2 regions of the Streptomyces chisholmiae genome follow, and region 2 is predicted to be linked to the other one. Evidence: riboswitches for the same ligand, from Rfam matches in the RefSeq annotation. Region 2 holds a riboswitch; the other holds the start of a gene.

Evidence for each region. Region 2 has a riboswitch for glycine ahead of gcvT (glycine cleavage system aminomethyltransferase GcvT). Riboswitches for the same ligand answer to the same signal wherever they lie in the genome.
Region 1: another riboswitch for glycine. It lies ahead of gcvP (aminomethyl-transferring glycine dehydrogenase); the one in region 2 lies ahead of gcvT (glycine cleavage system aminomethyltransferase GcvT).

What each region holds. Positions count from the first base shown of each region.
Region 1 is NZ_JAVREO010000003.1:30,048-37,567, reverse strand. It holds gene RM844_RS05505 (CPBP family intramembrane glutamic endopeptidase) at 1-317, opposite strand, end outside; gene RM844_RS05500 (glutamate--cysteine ligase) at 370-1,857, opposite strand; gene RM844_RS05495 (hypothetical protein) at 2,131-2,700, shown strand; gene gcvP (aminomethyl-transferring glycine dehydrogenase) at 2,758-5,649, opposite strand; glycine riboswitch at 5,830-5,927, opposite strand; gene RM844_RS05485 (PRC-barrel domain-containing protein) at 6,082-6,471, shown strand; gene RM844_RS05480 (DNA polymerase IV) at 6,375-7,520, opposite strand, start outside.
Region 2 is NZ_JAVREO010000016.1:191,596-199,115, forward strand. It holds gene RM844_RS24415 (hypothetical protein) at 69-245, opposite strand; gene RM844_RS24420 (peptidoglycan recognition protein family protein) at 304-1,395, opposite strand; gene RM844_RS24425 (endonuclease/exonuclease/phosphatase family protein) at 1,645-2,586, shown strand; gene RM844_RS24430 (Dps family protein) at 2,767-3,240, opposite strand; gene RM844_RS24435 (enhanced serine sensitivity protein SseB C-terminal domain-containing protein) at 3,366-4,136, opposite strand; gene RM844_RS24440 (enhanced serine sensitivity protein SseB C-terminal domain-containing protein) at 4,245-5,012, opposite strand; glycine riboswitch at 5,213-5,307, shown strand; gene gcvT (glycine cleavage system aminomethyltransferase GcvT) at 5,466-6,584, shown strand; gene gcvH (glycine cleavage system protein GcvH) at 6,673-7,059, shown strand; gene RM844_RS24455 (L-serine ammonia-lyase) at 7,067-7,520, shown strand, end outside.

The DNA of each region.
Region 1 (7,520 bases), on a different contig from region 2:
TAGCCGTGCTCGCGCAGCAGCAGGTGCGCGACGAGCGCCACCGGCACCAGCGCCGTGCTGATGCTCACCAACTGCCAGGCCAGGTCCAGCCAGGGGCGGTCGGGGGCGCGCGAGGAGTTGAGGTTGGCCGCCTGCTCGCTCAGTCCGCCGGGGCGGGTGATCACCCCGGTGAAGCTGATCAGCGCCCGCACGGCGCTGGCGCCCAGCGAGACGCCGAGCACCAGCAGCAGTTCGTGGCGCAGCGCGCGCGGCGGCAGCCCACCGGGCGCCTCCCGCGGCGGCTCGGGCGCCGCCCCTTCCTGACGCGTGAGCCGCACTCCGCCTCCCGTTCGGCGCGCCCGACGCCCGGCGCGCGCCGGCCGGCCGGCGTCAGGCGCTGGTCGGCCAGTCGTGCACGGGGGTCTCGGTCCGCGCCAGTTCGCAGTACCGCCGCACGACGCCCCGCAGGGCCGTCGCCCGGTCCTTTCCGTCCGCCACCAACTGGTGGTAGACGGCAGTCTGCCAGCCCGCCCCGGTGACCCCGCGCCGGCACCGCCCTTCGATGACCGACAGGTAGCGGTCCCGGTCGGCCGGGGTCACGCCCCAGGCGTCCAGGCCAGAGGCGGCCAGCGGCAGCAGGATCTCGGCGACCAGCTCGGCGGCCGGCAGCTCCCGGACGCCGGCCGGGCCCGGCCAGCCGAGCCGGGCCCCGATGCCGTGCCGGCAGGCGGCCAGGAAGTTCCGCTCGGCCTGGGCGAACGGCAGCCGCCGCCAGACCGGTTCCGGCTCGTCGGCCAGCGCCCGCACCAGACCGTAGTAGAAGGCCGCGTTGGCGATGGTGTCCAGCACGGTCGGCCCGGTGGACAGCACCCGGTTCTCCACCCGCAGGTGGGGCACCCCGTCAACGACCGCGTAGACCGGGCGGTTCCAGCGGTAGACGGTGCCGTTGTGCAGCGCCAGCTCGCCGAGCGCCGGCGTGCCGCCGGCGGCCAGCACCGCCTTCGGGTCCTCGTCGCCGAGCAGCGGCAGCAGCGCCGGGAAGTAGCGGACGCTCTCCTGGAAGAGATCGGTGACCGAGTCGATCCAGCGTTCGCCGAACCAGGCGCGCGGGCGCACGCCCTGGGCGGCCAGCTCCGGCGGCCGGGCGTCGGTGGCCTGGAGGAAGAAGATCGGCCGCGACTCGTGCCACAGCTCCCGGCCGAAGACGAACGGCGCGTTGGCGCCCAGCGCGACCTGCGCGGCGGCGGCGACCTGCGCGGCGTTCCACACCGGCGCGAACCGCTCCGGGGTGACCTGGAGGTGGAACTGCACGGAGGTGCAGGCCGACTCGGGGGCTATCGAGTCGAAGCTGCGGTGCAGTCGCTCGGCGCCGGTGATGTCGAGGTTGATGGCCTCGCCGCGGGCCGCCATGATCTGGTCGTTGAGCAGCGTGTAGCGGTCGCCGAGCGACAGGCTGCCGGGCACCATCTGTTCCGCCGTGATGGTGGGCAGCACCCCGGTCATCACCACCTGGGCGTCGAATTCCCCGGCCATTCGGTCCGCGTATCGCAACGCGATACGCAGCTCTTCGGCCAAATCCTCGAACACGCCACCGGCCAGTTCGTGCGGTGACATATTCAGCTCGATGGTGAATTTCCCCAGCTCGCTCTGGAAATCGCGGGTCGCCATGCGGCCGAGAACCGCCTCGTTGACCATTCTGGGCGACCCGTCGGAGTCGGCCAGACAGAGTTCGACCTCCACCCCGATCCGGTCCCTGGTGTCGCGGAACCGCTCTTCGGCGAGCAGCGTGTCCAGCGCGTCGAGACAGGCGCGCAGCCGGTCCCTGAAGCGCGCCCTGGCGGTCAGATCGAACCGGTCCGCCGCGACCTTCTCCCCCATGGGGCACCTCCTGAGTCGAGCGATGCGCGCCCTCGATCATGCCCACGTCACCACGGAGGTAACACGTGACGCGCACCTCACCCTTCCCGTCGCCGGCATATTCCTCCGGCAAGTAACAGCGCGGAACGCCCCATTTGGCGTCCGGATTTACCCTTGCCGAAACACTGCGGTATGGCTAGTGGAAACACCGGACAAACCGGGTCGGTATAAAATCAAAGCACGGCGTGTCACCTATGAGAAGGCGACCTACTCCGCAGCGAGAGGCGACCCACCATGCCCCTGAGTATCCCCCCGGTTCCCCCGGTCGTGGAACGCACCATCGACGAGGCACTGCGCTCCGCCGCCGTGCCCGCCCCACGCGGTCTCCGTTTCGACCGCGATGCCCTGACGCCCACCCTGCCCCTGCCGGTGCACCGGCTGGAGCGGCTGACGGCGCCGTCCGAGCCCCCGACGGCGCGGTTGACCGGCTGGCGGTACCTGCTGGCCCAGGACGGCCGGGCGGTGGGCACCGCCGAGTGCCGGACCGCCGCGGACGGCTGGACGTTCGCGCACTTCGGCGAGGGCCCCTACATCGCCTCGACCGAGCGCGCGCTCCGGCTCGCGGCCGAGCAGCCCGCTCCCTACCAGCCCCGCCTGTTGTCCGTCCCGGAGCTGTACATGCTCACCCTGTGGCTGCATCCGGACCCGGACGCCGACCCGGCCACCGGCCACCCGGGCGGGAGCGATCCGCTGATCCCGTTGGCGCCGGCGCCGCCGGGCATCGCCGCCGAGCGGCTGATCACCGTCGACACCCTGGTGACCCTGGTCGCCAACCGCCTGACCCCGCTGGGCCTGGCCAGCTGAGCGCGCGGCCCCGCCACCCCCGCGCGGGGGTGGCGGGGCCGACGGGCGCCGGCGCCGCTACTCGGCCAACTCCTCGATGGGCGGGCAGGAACAGACCAGGTTCCGGTCGCCGAAGGCCCCGTCGATCCGGCGCACCGGCGGCCAGTACTTGCCGTGCCCGGTGGTCTCGGCCGGGTAGGCGGCCTCCCGCCGGGAGTACGGATGCGGCCAGTCCCCGGCCAACTGCTCGGCCGTGTGCGGGGCGTTGGCCAGCGGGTTGTCGTCCTTGGGCCACTCCCCCGAGGCCACCTTGTCGATCTCGCCCCGAATGGCGATCATCGCCGCACAGAACCGGTCCAGTTCGGCCAGGTCCTCGCTCTCGGTGGGCTCGATCATCAACGTGCCGGCCACCGGGAACGACATGGTCGGCGCGTGGAAGCCGTAGTCGATCAGCCGCTTGGCGACGTCGTCGATGGTGACCCCGGTCGCCTTCGTCAGCGGGCGCACGTCGATCACGCACTCGTGCGCCACCAGCCCGCCGGGGCCGGTGTACAGCACCGGGAAGTGCGGCTCCAGCCGCCTGGCCACGTAGTTGGCGCTGAGCACCGCGACCTGGGTGGCGCGGCGCAGCCCCGCCGCCCCCATCAGCCGGACGTACGCCCAGGAGATCGGCAGGATGCCGGCCGAGCCCCAGGGCGCCGCCGAGACCGGGCCGCTGCCCACCGGGCCCGCGTCCGGCTGCGCCGGGTGCCCCGGCAGGTAGGGCGCGAGATGGGCGCGGACCGCCACCGGACCCACGCCGGGGCCGCCCCCGCCGTGCGGGATGCAGAACGTCTTGTGCAGGTTCAGGTGCGAGACGTCGGCCCCGAACCGGCCCGGCCTGGCCAGCCCCACCAGCGCGTTGAGGTTGGCGCCGTCCACGTAGACCTGGCCGCCGGCGTCGTGCACCGCGGCGCAGACCTCGCCGATGTGCTCCTCGAAGACGCCGTGCGTGGACGGGTAGGTCACCATCAGCACGGCCAACTCGTCGCGGTGCCGCTCGATCTTCGCCCGCAGGTCGGCCAGGTCCACGTCGCCGCTCTCGCTGGTGGCCACGACCACCACCCGCATCCCGGCCAGCACCGCGCTCGCCGCGTTGGTGCCGTGCGCCGAGGACGGGATCAGGCAGACCGTGCGCTGCTCCTGGCCGGCGGCCCGGTGGTGCGCGCGGACCGCGAGCAGGCCGGCCAACTCGCCCTGGGAGCCGGCGTTCGGCTGCAGCGAGACCGCGTCGTATCCGGTGATCTCGGCCAGCCGGCTCTCCAACTCGTGGATCAGGGCCAGATAGCCGCCGGCCTGCTCCAGCGGGGCGAACGGGTGCAGCCCGGCGAACTCCGGCCAGGTGATGGCCGCCATCTCCACCGTGGCGTTGAGCTTCATGGTGCACGAGCCCAGCGGGATCATGCCCCGGTCCAGCGCGTAGTCCTGGTCGGCCAGCCGACGCAGGTAACGCAGCATCGCCGTCTCCGAGCGGTGCTCGTGGAAGACCGGGTGGGTGAGGTAGTCGTCCGCGCGCAGCAGCGCCGCCGGCAGCGCGTCCGGCACCCGGGCGTCCAGCTCCGCGATGTCAGCGGCACCGGCCGGCACCCCGAACGCGGCCCAGACGGCGACCAGCTCGGCGCGGGTGGTGGTCTCGTCGCAGGCCACGCCGACCAGGTCGGCGTCCACCTGCCGCAGGTTGATGCCGGCCGCGCGGGCGGCGGCCACCACCTCGGCGGCCCGGCCCGGCACCCGCGCGGTGACCGTGTCGAAGAACTCCGGGTGCGCCACCTCGACGCCGCCCTCGCGCAGCCCGGCCGCCAGCAGCGCCGCCAGCCGGTGGGTGCGGCGGGCGATCGCGGCCAGCCCGTCGGGGCCGTGGTAGACCGCGTACAGGCCGGCCATCACGGCAAGCAGCACCTGCGCGGTGCAGATGTTGCTGGTGGCCCGCTCCCGGCGGATGTGCTGCTCCCGGGTCTGGAGCGCCAGCCGGTAGGCGGAGCGGCCGGCCGCGTCCCGGGAGACACCGACCAGCCGGCCCGGCAGGTTCCTGGCGTACTCGGCGCGGACCGACATGTAGCCGGCGTGCGGGCCGCCGAAGGCCATCGGCACGCCGAACCGCTGGCTGGTGCCCACCGCGATGTCGGCGCCCAGCGAGCCGGGCGAGGCCAGCACGGTCAGCGCCAGCAGGTCGGCCGCGACCGTGACCACCGCGCCCAGCTCGTGCGCCCGCTCGATCAGCGCCCGCGGGTCGCGCACCGCGCCCGACGCCCCCGGGTACTGGAGCAGCACGCCGAAGACCCCGCGCTCGACCGCCTCGGCCGGGATGCCCTCGCTCAGGTCGGCGACCAGCACCTCGACACCGGTCGGCTCGGCCCTGGTCCGCACCACGGCGATGGTCTGCGGCAGACAGTCCGCGTCCACCAGGAAGACGCCGCCCCGGTCCCGGCCGACCCGGCGGGCCAACGCCATCGCCTCGGCCGCCGCGGTGCCCTCGTCCAGCAGCGAGGCGCCGGCCGTGGGCAGCCCGGTCAGGTCGGCCACCACGGTCTGGAAGTTGAGCAGCGCCTCCAGCCGGCCCTGGGAGATCTCCGGCTGGTACGGGGTGTAGGCGGTGTACCAGGCCGGGTTCTCCAGCACGTTGCGCTGGATCACCGGCGGGGTGAAGGTGCCGTGGTAGCCCAGGCCGATCATGGCCCGCAGCACCGTGTTCCGGCCGGCCAGGGCACGCAGCTCGGCGAGCACGGCCGCCTCGTCCAGCGGCTCGGGCAGGTCCAGCGCCTCGGTGCTGCGGATCGCCTCGGGGACGGCCGCGGCGCTCAGCTCGTCCAGCGAGCCGAAGCCCACCTGGGCGAGCATCTTGGCCACCGCGCCCCGGTCGGGCCCGATATGCCGGTCGGCGAAGGGGATGCCCTGCTCCAGGGCGGTGAGCGGGGTACGGGAAGCGGTCATCGGTGGAGGCTCCTTGGGCCGTGGGCGACCTACGGGCGCCAGGCGACACTGCCCGGCAGCCTCCCCCTCTGTCATACGACCTGAGAGCTTCACTCCGCGCCACCGCGCCAAGCTTGCACCGTCGGTGAGGATGGCCACAGAGCCAGGGCTCCGCCACGCCACCCTGCTTTCCAGAGTGGTTTCCCCCGCGCGGTACGTGGGCCTGAGAGATTCCGGGGAGGATTTGCTCCTTCGGCGCCCGCCGCCCGGGGGCGACAGGACTCTCCCGCACGGAGTTGACAACCACTCCTGAGACTACCAGCGCGCCTCCCCCCGGATTAAGGGGCCGGTCCTCGACTGGCCGGCCGCCGGAAAGTGCCCTTGGCTGGGTCTGGGACCCGCTCCAGCGGGCACCAGCCCTCCAACCGTCCCAGCCGCGCAGCGGGAGGAAACGTGCGAACCGACATCGATCCGCGCAGCCTGATCGGCCGGAAGGCGTTCGACCGCCACGGCACCAAGATCGGCACCGTGGACGAGGTGTACCTGGACGACGCGACCGGCGTCCCCGAGTGGGCGGCCGTGCGCACCGGCCTCTTCACCCGGGACGCCTTCGTCCCGCTGGCACCCAGCGAACTGGAGGGGAAGGGGCTGCGGGTGCCGTTCGACCGGGCGCTGATCCGCCGGGCCCCCGACCTGGGCGTGGGCCGCCACCTCTCGCCCGAGCAGGAGCTGCGGCTCTACCGCCACTACGGGCTCGACCTGCCGGCGGCCCCCGGCCGGCCGCCGGCGCCGGACACCGACTTCGGCCGGCTGGCCGCCGCGCCGGACGACCCGGAGGGCTGACCGCCCGAGGCCCCGGACGGCCGAGCCCCGGACAACTCGGCGGGGCCGGGCGGCGGGCCGCCCGGCGGCAACGGCTCGCCGCGCCGCAACTCCGGATCGTCCACCGGGAAGGTGCGCACCCGACCCGGCCGGACGTCCTCGGGCCGCTCGAAGCGGACCGTGACCCGGCCGACGCCGCTGCCCTGCACCCAACCGGGGCCGAACCGCTCGTGCGTCACGTCCAGACCGGGCAGCCAGCGCCGGTCGGGCTCCGGCTCGGCCGGCTCCGCCTGGACGGCCGGGACCGGCTCCGCCGGCTCGGGACCCGCCGGGCCGCGCTGCGCCGACTGGGCGAAGAGGTCCTCCTGGGTGAAGTCCGCCAGCGCGCTGACGCCCACGCCGAGCAGCCGCACCCCCGCCGTGGTGTCCACCAGCTCCAGCAGCCGCTCGGCGGCCTCCCGTACCACCGCCAGGTCGTCCGTGGGGCCGCGCAGCGTCTCCGAGCGGGTCAGCGTGGTGAAGTCGTACCGCCTGACCTTCAGCACCACCGTGCGGCCGGACCGGCCGGCGGCGCGCAGCCGGGCCACACAGCGCTCGGCCAGCCGGCCCACCTCGAACCTGATCCGGGCCCGGTCCGTCACGTCCACCTGGAAGGTGTCCTCCACCGAGATGGACTTGGTGTCCCGCTCGGCGACCACCGGGCGGTCGTCGACGCCCAGCGCCATCCGGTAGATCCCGCCGCCGTGCGCCTTGCCCAGCAGCCGCAGCAGCTCGGGCTCGCCGGCCTCGACCGTCTCCTCGATGGTGTGGATGCCGGCCCGGCGCAGCGTCTCGGCGGTGGCCGGGCCGACCCCGGGCAGCGTCCGGACCGGGAGCGGCGCCAGCAGCTCCCGCTCCGTGCCCGGCGCTATCAGCACCAGGCCGTCCGGCTTGGCCTGCTCGGAGGCGATCTTGGCCAGCATCTTGGCGCCGGCCAGCCCCACCGAGCCCGTCACCCCCGTGACCGCCAGGATCTCCCCCCGCAGCCGCTCCCCCACCGCCCGCGCCTCGGCGGCGGTGGCCGCGCTGCC
Region 2 (7,520 bases):
CCCCCCACCACCACGACGACCGGCGCGGTACGGGCTCGCCGGGGCGGCGAAGCCCCGGCGAGCGGGCCCTAGTTGAGCGTGCCAAGGCGGGTCAGCTCCAGGGCGCAGCGGCGGGCGTCCGTCTCGCGTTCGAAGAGGGCGGCGCGGAGTTGCTGGGTGTCGGGGTCGGGGACATGGGCCAGATGGCCCTCGTCGGAGACCACGTACCAGCCGCGGGTCTCGCTGTGGCGTGCTTCGTAGCGCATGGTGACCACGGTAGTACCGACCGCTGACACCGGGGTCGCCCGCGGCCCCGGAATCCGGTCAGGTGCCCCAGTAGAGCGTCTCGGCGCGCACGTAGTCGATGGTGATCGGCTCGTCCCCGTGCTGGGCGACCTCGACCCGCAGCCGGCGCGAGCCGGAGAGGTGGCCGTTCCAGGCGTAGGTGAAGTGCGCGTCGCCGCCGTCGTGCACCGGGGAGTTGATGGGCATGCCGCCGGAGCGTTCCCAGCCGCCGCCCTCCTTCTCCGCGTAGTGCGCCACCCGGATCTGCAGCTCCTGCCCCCGGCTCAGGCCGGTGGCGCGGACCGCGACCGTGGTGGAGTAGTAGCAGGCGCCGAAGGCGATGGAGGGCTCGGCCTCCTTGGTCTCCCATGCCTTGCCGTTGTGCCGGCGGTCGAACCTGAGGGTGGTCCAGGAGCCCGGCTCAAGGGTCTGGGTGAAGTCGCCCGTGGTGCCGTACAGGGTCCGCTTGGGCACGTCGTCCTCCTCGTTGGGCGGGTTGGAGCCCCCGGGGCTCCAGTCGGCCGGATGCTTGAGTCGTTCGCTGACCCGCTTGCGGACGTCGCCCATGGTGATCCCCGGTCCGCGCGGGTCGACTTTCCCCGGCTGCCATTCCAGGTGGCCGATCACGGAGGTGTCGCCGGACTTCCCCCATCCGTGCGCGCGCAGGATCGCCGCCGAGGCGCGCACGATCGCCTCGACCTGTTCGGCGGGCCAGGGGTCCTTGTTGTCCCCGAGATTGACGCACTCGAATCCGTAGAACCGCGCGTTCCCGTCCGTGTCGGCCTCGTTGTCGGTCGGCAGCGGGCGCTCGTCGATCACCGCGTCGAGCACGTCGCCGTCGCCCGAACCCGCGTGGTTGGCGCGGCCGTTGCCGACGAGGTAGACCGTGCCGTCCTTGGCGATCACGCCGTGGCACAGCGGTCCGGGGAGATCGGATCGGCCCTTGTAGCAGAGGTCGACCGAGGACGAGGTCCCGGAGGTCACGGTGTGATGGATCATCACGCCGTGCACCGGCCCCCAGGCGCCCGCGCTGTTGCGATTGTGCGTTCGCCATTCCTTGTGTTCGACTATTTTCACTCCCTCGTCCTTCAGGGCCCGCACCAGTTTGTCGGCGGAGAGTGGCGTTGCCATACGGTGACCCCCCGGAATTCCTCGACTCTTCCCGAGGGTATTCCCGTCCTGTCCGGCCGCACGCCGGATGGTGAAGGAAAAGCCGGCCGTCGTCGGGGCTTTCAACGGGGTGCGCCGCTCGGGGCGCGCCGGGGAGCGGGTGCCCGGCGATGTTCGACGGATGTTCCCTCCGCCGTCGTCCGCGCTCCGGGGACACCACACGAACGAGTACGACAGTCCTTGCCCGAACCATCTCGGAGGAGGACTGTGATGACCGTGTCACGGAGAACGGTGTTGGGCGCCGCGGGTGCCACCGGCCTGGTGGCGGCCGGCGCCGCCCTGAACGCGCCGGGGGCGCTCGCGCAGGGGCCGGCCGCCGGCGAGCGTGGCCGGCCGCGCGCGCTGATCGGGCGGGCGCGCGGCGACCGGCTGCACGTGGTCGCGTTCAACATCCGGATGGACGCCGACGCGGCGCCCGGCACCCCGGACTCCTGGACGGACCGGCGCCCGGTGCTGGCGGACTTCCTGGCGGTCGAGCGGCCCACCGTGCTGGGGGTGCAGGAGGCGCTCTACCACCAGGTCAAGCAGGTGGACGCGGACCTGCCCAGGGAGTACGACTGGATCGGCCTGGGTCGGGAGGGCGGCGGCCGGGGCGAGTTCATGGCGATCTACTTTGACACCGATCGCCTGGAGCCGCTCGACTACGACCACTTCTGGCTCTCCGACACCCCGAACGTGATCGGTTCGGCGTCCTGGGGGAACAGTGTGGTCCGGATGGTGACCTGGGCGCGCTTCCGTGACCGGCGCACCGAGCGGGAGTTCATCCACGTCAACACCCACTTCGACCACCAGTCGGAGCACGCCAGGGTGCGCTCCGCCGCCCTGGTAAGGGACCGGATCGCGGACTTCGACCCGGCCCTGCCCGTCGTGCTGACCGGCGACTTCAACACCCCCGCCGAGTCCTCCGAGTCCTACCGGCTGCTGGTCACCGAGGGCGGCCTCACCGACACCTGGACGGCGGGCCGCCAGCTGACCCCGGCCTGGGGCACCTTCCCCGGCTACGGGGAGCCGGTGGCGGACGGCCCCCGGATCGACTGGGTGCTGGCCGGCGGCCCGGTCGAGGTGCGGGAGGTGGCGATCAACACCTTCCGGGTGCGGGGCCGTTACCCGTCCGACCACGCCCCGGTCCAGGCCCTCGTCCGGCTGGTCTGAACCGCCCGGGGTCCGGCCTGCCCCGGGGGTCCGGCCCGTACCTGGCCCGGCCGGCCGGTCCGACTCCCGAGCCGGGCCGCCGGCCGGCCGCGCCCGGCCCGCACGGCCGCGGCGGACGGCCACGCCCCCGCCGGGGGGACGCGGCCGTCCGCCGCGGCGGCGCCCGGTGCGAACGCCGGCTCAGCCGGCGTTCTCGGCCTGGAACATCCAGTGGTGCTTCTCCAGGTCCCTGGTGATCTGGATCAGCACGTCCTCGCTCACCGAGTCGACCGGGCCCACCTCGTCCAGCCGCTCCCTGGTCCGGACGATCACCGCGCCCAGCGCGTCGACCATGGTGCGGACGGCGTCCCCGTCCCGCAGCCAGCCGTCGGGCACCTTCGCGATGCCGCTCCCGGCCGCGACCGTGCCGGCCCGGCCGTCCGGCGGGACGCCCACCGCGGCCGAGCGCTCCGCGACCGTGTCGGAGTGGGCGCGGGCGGTGGCCACCACGTCGTCCAGTTGCAGGTGGATCGAGCGGAAGCGCGGCCCGACGACGTTCCAGTGCGTCTGCTTGGCGACCAGGGACAGGTCGACGAGGTCGACCAGGGCGCCCTGGAGCGCCTCGCCCACGATCTTGCGAGTGGTGTCCGGGAGCGTGCTCCTCACGGTGCTCATACGGCGGCTCTCCTCTCGGCGGCCACCCACCCGCCGTGCTGCGCACCGGGCGGGCGCCGCTGGCGCGACTTTCGCCCCGGGTACCCCGGTCGGCCGCCGGCTACCCGGGGTCGCGGCCGACTTTCTCAGTAGCCCCCGGGATAGCCGTAGCCCAGCCGGTCCGGATCGCCGGCGCGGCCCACGCCGGCGGCGTCCCGGTCGTAGAACGGGCGGGTGTTGGCGCGCAGCCACATGGCCACCGGGTCGTAGCCGTCGGCCATCGCGACGGTGCCCACCGTGAGGCCGTCCGGCACCTCGACGACCGCCTCCCGCATCATGGCGCGCACGGCGTCGGCGCCGTGCTCCGGTGGCCCGTCCACGTCCAGGCCGATGGCCAGGTAGGAGGAGCCCAGCGCGGGGCGCACCCAGGCACGCCACAGCGCGCGGAGCACCGGCGTGCGCTGGGCGAGTGCGACCAGGCGCGCGTAGAAGGTGTCCACGCCCACGCTGGGCTCACTGATCCGCAGCGGCCCGGCCGGCAGCCGGTCCAGGCCGCCGGCGATCCGCCGCAGGTCGAGCCAGGGCACGCCGAGGCCGCCGCCCGGCGCGTGCGGGTTGAGCCAGAGCCCCCAGTGGTCGGGGTAGAGGGCGGCGGCGATGTCGCGGCCCGGCAGCACCTCGTAGGCGCGGTTCCAGCCGCTGGCCGTCAGCTGCCCGGCCGAGGTCACACACGGCGCGTAGCCGTGGCCGGCCAGCTCTATCCCGCCGTAGTGGGCGTCCGGCTCACCGGGCGCGCCCTGCCACAGCAGCATCCAGACCTCGCTGTCGGCCAGCGCGCCCAACAGCTCCTCGTAGGTCTCCAGCCGATCCGCCGTCACCCGGGTGAGCAGCTCCTCGACAGCCTCTTCGGCACTCACCTGGGCCCGTCCTCCTCGCGCTCGGCACACCTCGGTCCGTCAACCGCCTCGCACCCACCCGCACAGCAGCTTGCGAGCCAGGTCGCCGGCTGACAAGGTGCCCCGTGCTCAGGCGGCACGCGAGTAGAACGGCGCCACACACTCCCGCAGCCAGTCCACCACCGGGTCCTGCGCGGCGTCCAACAGCACCAGCTGCACGGGCCACTTCACCGCGTGCCGGGCCAGCGCCCGCCCCAGGGCCGCGTTGACCGCCTCCCGGGTCTCGTCGTCCACCTGTTCCAACTCGACGCCGACGAAGAGTGCCGGCTCGGCGCCCTCCGCGCTGGCCAGGCCGCGGCGCGCGGTGCGCACCGGCCAGAGCGCGGCCAGCTCCGCGGCGGCCGTGGTCAGGAAGTCGACCGGGTCCTCCTGCCAGTCCGGCTGGAAGAGCCGCATCCGGGCGCCGCTCGGCACGCCGGGCGTGCGCTCCCCCGGGGTGCCGCGGCACAGCTCGCCGACGGCGCCGGGGGGCACCGGGATGCCGACCGTGCCGCCCGGGTTCACGGCTATGCCGACCTGGGGCGGCAGGCCGCGGGCGAACTCCCAGGCCGGCGCGACGGTGAACGGCAGGTGCGCCGCGCCGCCCAGCCGCAGCTGCTCGGCCGAGCTGAAGACCGGGACGTAGACGCCGCCGGCCAGGTCGATGGTGGGCAGGTCCAGGGTCTGGCTGTCCGGGCCGCCGCCCTCGGGCAGCGGCACCCAGACGGCGCTGCGGGAGAGCACCTTGAGCAGCTTGGGGGCCGCGTCGGGAACGCCGACCGAGGCGGCCAGCGCCTCCTCCAACTCGTTGCCCGGCCAGCCGCCGCCGAAGCCCGGCACCGCCCTGCGCTCACTCATCCGCGTTCCACTCCGTCCTGCCTGGTCTCGCCGCCCGGGCGTTCGTCTCCCGCCGGGGCCGTCCGCGCGGGCCGGCCGGCCCGTCCGGAGCCGTGCCCCGACGTGGCCGAGCGGCCCCAGCGAACCCTAGCGGTGATCGGCTGCCGCCCGGCCCGGCATCCGTGCGATGATGGCCGGGCCACAACCACATACCGGCCGTTTGACCGCGCGCGGGAGAGTCCCCGGCAGTTGTCCGGGGCGCCGAAGGAGCAAGTCCTCCCTTGAATCTCTCAGGCCCCGTTACCGCGCGCGGAAGGCAAGTCTGAAAAGCGGGTCGCCGGCTGGCGGCCCCACCCACGGTGCAAGCCGTCGCCCCCCTGGGCGCACGGCGAACCTCTCAGGTGCCGATGACAGAGGGGGAGGGCACGGTGCGCGGCCGCGCGCCGCCTGCCGCCCGACCCCTGGAGCGTCTCCATGTCCGACACCCCCCGTGTCACCGCGCTGGACGCGGTGCACCGCGCGCTCGGCGCCACCATGACCGACTTCGCCGGCTGGTCGATGCCGCTGCGCTACGGCAGCGAGCGCGCCGAGCACCAGGCGGTGCGGACCGGCGTCGGCCTCTTCGACCTGTCCCACATGGGCGAGATCACGGTGCGCGGCGCGGACGCGGCCGCGCTGCTGGACCACGCGCTCGTCGGCAGGCTCTCGGCGGTCCGCCCGGGGCGCGCCCGCTACACCATGATCTGCGCGGCCGACGGCGGCATCCTGGACGACCTGATCGTCTACCGGCTGGCCGACGACACCTTCCTGGTGGTGGCGAACGCGGCCAACGCGGAGCGGGTGCTGGCCGCGCTGCGGGAGCGCGGCGCCGGGTTCGCCGCCGAGGTGCGGGACGACCGGGACGCCTACGCGCTGCTCGCCGTGCAGGGCCCAGCCGCCGCCGGGGTGCTGGCCCGGCTCACCGACGCGGAGCTGTCGGGGCTGCGGTACTACGCGAGCCTGCCGGCGACGGTGGCCGGCCGGTCGGTGCTGATCGCCCGCACGGGGTACACCGGGGAGGACGGTTTCGAGCTGTTCTGCGCGCCGGCCGACGCGGAGCCGCTGTGGGCGGCGCTGGCCGAGGCGGGCGCCGGGGACGGGCTGGTGCCGTGCGGCCTGTCCTGCCGCGACACCCTGCGCCTGGAGGCGGGGATGCCGCTGTACGGGCACGAACTCACCGAGCGGACCACCCCGTTCGACGCCGGCCTCGGCCGGGTGGTGAAGTTCGACAAGCCGGGGGACTTCGTGGGGCGCGCGGCGCTGGAGCGCGCCGCCGAGCGCGCCGTGAGCGACCCGCCGCGGGTCCTGGTGGGCCTGGTGACCGACGAGCGCCGGGTGCCGCGCGCCGGCTACCCGGTGGTGGACGCCACCGGCGCGGTCATCGGCGAGGTCACCTCGGGCGCCCCCTCCCCCACCCTGGGCCGGCCCATCGCCATGGCCTACCTGGACGCCGCGCACGCCGAGCCGGGGACGGCGGGCGTGGCGGTGGACATCCGGGGCACCGCCGTGCCGCACTCGGTGGTGGCCCTGCCCTTCTACCGGCGGCAGGACTGAGCGCGCCGCGCGTCCCGCACGCCCCCTCCGTGGTCCGCGCGCCGCGTCGGACTCGTCAGCACCTCACCTTCCAGGAGAATCAGCAGCCATGAGCAACCCCGAGCACCTCCGTTACACCCGGGACCACGAGTGGCTCTCGAAGCCCGCCGACGGCGTGGCGACCGTGGGCATCACCGAGTACGCCGCCGGCAAGCTGGGCGACGTGGTGTACGCGCAGCTTCCCGAGGTCGGCACGCCGGTGACGGCCGGCGGCGCCTGCGGCGAGCTGGAGTCGACCAAGGCGATCAGCGACCTGTTCTCGCCGGTGGACGGCGAGGTCATCGAGGTCAACCAGGCCGTGGTGGACGACCCTGAGCTGGTGAACTCCGCCTCCTTCGAGGGTGGTTGGCTGTTCAAGGTGCGCGTCGACGACGCCGTCTGGGACTCCGCCGACCTGCTCTCGGCCGAGGAGTACACCGCGTTCTCCGAGGGGTGAGCCCGGCGTGGCGCTCTCCGCTTTCGACCTGTTCAGCGTCGGCATCGGCCCCTCCAGTTCGCACACCGTGGGGCCGATGCGCGCGGCGCTGATGTTCGCCCACGCGCTGAAGGACGCGGGGGCGTTGGCCGACACCGCCGCCGCACGGGTCGAGCTGTATGGCTCGCTGGGCGCCACGGGGCATGGTCACGGCTCGCCGAAGGCCGTGTTGCTGGGCCTTGAGGGCCACGCACCGGACACGGTGGACGTCGCCCGGGCCGAGGACGAGGTGGCCCGGGTCCGGGCCGACCGGCGGCTGCGGCTGCTGGCCACCGAGATAGGGCCGGCGCACGAGATCCCGTTCGACCCCGACCAGGACCTGGTGCTCTACCGGCGCCGTTCGCTGCCTGGGCACGCCAACGGGATGATCTTCCGGGCGCTGGACGCGGCGGGGCGGCCGGTGCTGGAGCGCACCTACTACT